Oceanispirochaeta sp. M1: one gene and its partner. The protein of the gene in region 2 interacts with the protein of the main gene of each other region in a pairwise test. Links are inferred from orthologs where the notes say so. Each region holds a gene or a part of one and is shown on either strand. Other genes may lie near its edges.

Evidence for each region. Proteins that work in one complex are often made in the same cells at the same time.
Region 1: the proteins of pepD (region 2) and DV872_RS04280 interact in binary tests that used the Escherichia coli proteins (3 or more experiments, as listed by UniProt). The link is inferred for Oceanispirochaeta sp. M1 from one-to-one orthologs.

What each region holds. Positions count from the first base shown.
Region 1 is NZ_QQPQ01000005.1:7,638-10,553, forward strand. The notes cover bases 13-2,855. They hold DV872_RS04280 (aminopeptidase P family protein), read right to left. Parts: upstream 2,206-2,855; coding sequence 820-2,205; downstream 13-819. Other genes in these bases: DV872_RS26925 (ATP-binding protein), read right to left, coding at 13-333; DV872_RS04285 (beta-propeller fold lactonase family protein), read right to left, coding at 2,257-2,855. Also shown: more of DV872_RS26925, read right to left, coding at 1-12; more of DV872_RS04285, read right to left, coding at 2,856-2,916.
Region 2 is NZ_QQPQ01000021.1:12,043-15,114, reverse strand. Bases 1-2,999 are described here. They hold pepD (beta-Ala-His dipeptidase), read right to left. Parts: upstream 2,213-2,999; coding sequence 788-2,212; downstream 1-787. Other genes in these bases: lnt (apolipoprotein N-acyltransferase), read right to left, coding at 2,209-2,999; DV872_RS15335 (ThiF family adenylyltransferase), read left to right, coding at 1-717. Outside these bases: more of lnt, read right to left, coding at 3,000-3,072. UniProt on the Escherichia coli protein: Dipeptidase with broad substrate specificity. Requires dipeptide substrates with an unblocked N-terminus and the amino group in the alpha or beta position.

The DNA of each region.
Region 1 (2,916 bases), on a different replicon or contig from region 2:
ATATAACTTTGGTGACTTAACAAGCCGTTTCCGTATGTTTTTAAAATAAGGAGGTAGAGTGTAGATAATATAGGAAGCCTCAAGGATGGATAACCATTCCTTTATTGTGTTATTTGATACACCCGTATCTGCTGCAATGGAATTTAAATTAATCAATTGCCCGATTCTTCCAGATAGAAGCCCAATAAAAATCTGGAATTGCTTTGAATTCTTTAAATTTATAAGTTGGCGAACATCTCTTTCCAGATATGTTTGATAATAGTTGGGATAAAATAATGATGGAGGGATATTCTCAGAATAGATCACCGGATAAAAACCATTGAAGCAGCTCACAAAGGGATCCTTATTCAGGAGCCCGGATATTTCTGATTGTGTAAAAGGGTATAATCTTAAATTTCCCGATCGGCCGCTTAATGATTGAGAAATTGCCTGCACCAATAGAGGTTGATGACTGCCGGTCAGTATAAAGTCTGCTTTTTTCTTTCTCTGATCTACAATAGTCTGAATATATGACAGCAATGAAGGGACTCTCTGAATTTCATCAATGACTACCGAACTACTGTATTTATTCAGAAAATCCCTGGGATCAAACTCGGCAAAGCGTCTGGTATCTGGATCTTCAAGCGAGCAGTATTCATACTCTGGAAAGCACAATTTAGTAAGGGTTGTTTTTCCTGATTGACGAGGTCCTGTTATCGTAATGACTGGAAAGTACTTTGCCAGTTCAGCTATATAATGTTCTGCATTCCTACTAATCATGAATTCATTATACTATAGAACAATATTGAATACAAACTTCAATATTGTTCTATAGTATATTCACAAGCCTTTCTCTGCCTCCACATCTTCTCTGGTTTTAGGCTTCTGTTTTCCCAGCAGTCTGGCTCCATTATCCGTTATTACAAAATTCTCTTCATTACGGATTCCACCGAATTCTTTGTATGTTTCCACTCTATCATAGTTGATATAATCACTGAACTTATTTTCTGTTTTCCACAGATCAATCAGGGTCGGAATAAAATAGATTCCCGGCTCAATAGTTAATACAAAACCGGGTTTCAGCTCCTTGGCCAGCCTGAGTGATTTCAGGCCGAACTGCCTGCTTTTCGGCTGCCCGTCATACCCGACATACTCCTCCCCCAGGTCTTCCATATCATGAACATCCAGGCCCATCTGGTGGCCCAGTCCACAGGGAAAAAACAGGGCATGCGCCCCCTGTATCAGAGCCTCTTCTGTATCTCCTTTCATCAGACCAAGGTCTTTCAAGCCGTTCACAATCGTCCGGGCTGACTCATAATAGATATCTTTAAAGGGAATACCGGGTTTTAAGGCAGAAATTGCCGCTTCATGAGATGCCAGACTGATATCATAGATTTCACTCTGGCGCTGGGAAAAAGTGCTGCCTACAGGAATGGTACTGGAAAGATCACCGGCGTATCCCATGGCTGATTCGGCGCCGCTGTCCAGGAGAAATAACTGCCCCTCCTTAAGTTCGTTGCCATGATAATGGTTATGAAGAGTCTCTCCATGAACCGTAGCGATTGCCGGAAAAGAGAGGCGCCCACCTGCAGCAACGGCGATTTCCTGAACCCGGGCCGCCACCAGGGCCTCTGAGATTCCCGGACTGACCATATTCATGGCCGCCACATGCATATCCACACTGGTATTGACCGCTGTTTCAATTTCTGCCAGTTCTTCCTCTGTTTTCACTTCCCTCTGGAGGATCACCGCTTTTATCAACTCCAGAGAAGCAGAATCCTTAATATTATCAGGATCAATTCCCAGCCAACGCCACAGTTTTAGACTGTTTTCAGGCCTGTAGGGGGGAAGGAAATGAATCTGACGATTCTGAGACCGGGCTTTCTTTAGTAAATCATGGAGAGCCTGATTATTGCCTGTATTTGTCACCCCGGCCCGCTGGGCCCTCTCCTTCACAGTGGGCTGTATGCCCATCCAGACAATGTGATCAATTGTCAGATCATCTCCGAAGAGAAACTCTCTGTCTTCATCCACATCGATGATCCCGGTTAAACCGGCCTGATTGAGGCCGAAAAAATAGAGAAAGGAACTGTCCTGGCGGAATGGATAAGTATTATCCCCGAAATTCATGGAACTCTCTTCATTTCCTAGTAGTAAAATGAGTCCGGATCTGACCTTCTTTTTCAGGGTTTCTCTTCTTAGAGCATAGGTATTTGGTTGAAACAACAGAATCTCCTTATTTCCCCGGCTGAGGATTGTATTATAATATTTGTGACATCATAGAGGAACGAGACAAACCGGAGTCCCTATCTTTAAAGCAGGGGTCCACTCATTCAGGGACAGACCTGTCTCAGGATCGATCCGGCAACATTGGATATCACTTGAATCCTGATTGCCAATGAGAAGCCATTTCCCGTCGGGACTGAATGTAAAATCCCTGGGTGTCTTCCCGCGGCTGCTGAACTCATCCACTTTATGAACCGAAGCTGAATTATCAGACCGATCCAGGCTGAATACAGTAATGGAATCTACAAAGCGGTTGGAGACATAAAGAGTATTTCCAGAGGGGTGAATCTTAATGGCGGCAGGAGCCGCTTTTGCCCTGTCATCCACTGCGGCAGTATGATGCTCTTCAAGGATTTCCATCCTCCCCTTCTCTTCTCCATCTTCAAATATGTGGGCGACAAGGAGCTTAGGCTGTAATTCACAGAGAATGTAAGCCAGAGAAGACTGTCCATCCATCACCATATGACGGGGACCATAACCCTTCGGAACTTCCAGTGCAGTCTCCTGCTTCAAATCAGGAGACTTAAGATCATGCATCCAGATTCTGTCACTGCCAAGATCGCAGACATAGAGTTTATTCTCATAATTATCAGGACACAGCTGATGGGCATGGGGTCCTTCCTGTCTTTCAAGGTTCGGACCATTTCCTTT
Region 2 (3,072 bases):
GAGAAAAGAGAGAGTCTCGCAGAGAAGAGAGCCTGCATAGTCGGCCTCGGTGCTGTGGGAGGTTATGCCCTGGAGGCTTTGGCCCGCAGCGGAGTCGGATATTTCACTCTCGTTGATTTTGATACGGTCAATCTGACAAACATCAACAGACAGCTCCTGGCTCTGGAATCTACAATCGGAGAATCCAAAGTGGAACTTGCCAGAAGACGGATTCTGGATATTAATCCTCAATGCAAGGTATCAGCCCTGAATATATTTGCCCATGATGAGTCAATGGAGCAGATCTTCTCGGAAAAACCGGATGTATTGATAGATGCCATCGACTCCATGGCTCCTAAACTTACCCTTCTGGAATATGCGTGGAATAGGGGTATTCCCATTGTTTCATCCATGGGAGCCGCGGTGCATACTGATCCATTTTCAATAAGATGCAGCGACCTGATGAAGACTCATACCTGCCCCCTTGCCAGACAAATCCGGAAAAAACTCCGGCGCAGAGGAGTTGGAAAAGGGATCACCTGCCTCTATTCTGCTGAGACTGTGGAATATGATTATAAAGATCCGGAAGAAGAGGAGAATCCCGACAGGAATGAACAGGTACTGGACAGGGGAAGGAAACGAAAGGTGTTGGGGAGTCTGCCGACCATAACCGGCATCTTCGGCCTGCAGATAGGACATTGCGCCCTGGAGAAACTTCTGGGTGGAAGCTTTCGCTGAGTGGCCCGGCTCATTATAAAGAAGACAATTCAGCGGCGCCCCTAAAGGGCGCCGCTGATAAAATGTTCGACTATTTAAAAGATTTCAGAAGAGCAACAAGGAAATCACGAAAGGGCTCCAGTGAAGGGACATAGAGACGCTCCCCAGGAGTATGAACTGCTTCCATGCTGGGTCCCATGGAAATCATATCCATTCCCGGATACTTGTCACCGATCAGCCCGCACTCAAGTCCTGCATGAATAGCTTCTACAACAGCCTCTTTCCCGCAGCACTCTTTGTAAATACGGGTACATCTTTCAAGGAGAGCCGATGAGGGATTGGGTTTCCATGAAGGATACTTGTTCAGAGTAAAACAACTGCCTCCCGCCAACTCGGCAACTGCAATCATTCTTTCGTTCATATCTTTAAGTTCTGACATAACAGCAGATCTCTGGCTTGTCTGCAATCTGGCCTTATCGGCAGATATTTCAGCCCAGGCCAGGTTGCTGGAAGTTTCCACAAGTCCCTCAATATCTGATGACATTTTTTCAACACCATGGGGTGTCAGACGGATGGTCCTGAGAACACGCTGGGCAGAGTCTGCATTAAGAACTTTTCCAGGAGCAGAAGCTTCGATCACTGTCAGAAAAAAATCTTCTTCCACTGTACCGCATTCCCCTTTCAGCAGTGACGCCCACTCAGCAATGAGAGGCCGGATATCTCCATCTGCTGCAAACACGGCATCAGCATCACGGCAGATTGCATTGGTAGCACCGCTGCCACCGTTAATAGAGGCAAGAGAAAATCCCTTCTGAGTACTCAAACTGCTGAGAACCCTTTCAATCATTTTAAGAGCATTACCATGATTGAGGGCAATATCCATACCCGAATGACCTCCCTTGAGACCTCCCAGAGTAAGGGTGTAAAACTGTGCAGAACCAGGGGCTGCAGAATTGACGGGAACTGTGAAATCACTGTCAGCGCCACCGGCGCATCCGATTGTAAAGATACCTTCCTCTTCGGAGTCCAGGTTGATCAGGACTTTACCTTCCACAAAACCGTCTTCCAGAGCATTCGCACCTACAAGGCCTATCTCTTCATCTGAGGTAATAAGGATCTCAATGGGAGGATGCTCCGCATCTTCTGAACTCACCAGCTCCATTGCCAGAGCAATGGCGATTCCGTTATCCGCACCGATTGTGGTACCATCTCCTTTTATCCAGTCACCCTCTCTTACAAGCTTAACTGCATCTTTTGTAAAATCATGATTTGATTCGGGAACCTTCTCACAGACCATATCCGAATGTCCCTGAAGAACAATTATTGGAGCCTTCTCATATCCGGGGGTTGGGGGAACCCTGATCAGCAGGTTATCAGTTTTATCCTGCTTTACTTCGTATCCCCTCTTCTCAGCCCAGCCTCTCAGATAGGCGGTAATGGGTCCGCGGTTTCCCGACTTTCGGGGAGTTTTATTGATTTCCTCTAGAAAGGATATAATTCTATCGCTGTGATTCATTTCTTACCTCTTTTTCTTTGAATTGTGACCACTGCCAGCAGCAAAGCTGCCAGAACAGACATGACCATAATCAGCCGGTCAAATAAAAATTCAGTTCTATTATAGACTGTGGGATCACCATCATAAACAGGAACATCCACAGTTAGGACATCCTCTGTAAAGGGCTCCAGATACTCAACAATTTTACCATTGGGATCTATGAGACAGGTGAATCCGCCGTTAGTCGCCCGGACCATGGAGCGTCTGTTTTCAACGGAACGAAATACGGCCATACCTACGTGCTGTATAGAACAGGCCTGTGCAGGAGACCATGAGTCATTGGTGACATTGACCAGGACCTGTGCACCCTCTCTTATAAAATTACGGCTCAGATAACCGAATGTATCTTCAAAACAGATGAGGGGAGAAGCCTTCACTCCGTTTACATCGAAGACTGTATAATCACTTCCCTTTTCGTAGAATGTTGCTCCGTTATCCAGAATATATTCATAGAATCGGGGAAACAATTTTACATATGGAAAATGCTCACCAAAGGGAACAAGATGGATTTTATGGTATTTGTCGGCAATCTCTGATCCCTCGAACTGAAGAACCGCATTATAGGTGACCTTCTTGCCCGCCGAGAGTCTGGTATCATTATTACCAATGATAAAGGGTGTATCTGTCTTCTCAAGAAAGGTCATAAGTTTCTGGACAAGAGCCAGCCTCTCTCGATCATCCCGTCGCTTGTTATGCCACTCAATAGAGGGGACAAAAGCTGTTTCGGACCAGATAACTACATCGGGCTTATCCTCTTCCAGAGTTTTTTCCGACAGTTCAAGAAGTTTATCAAGAGCCCGGGTATAGACTTCCGTACCACT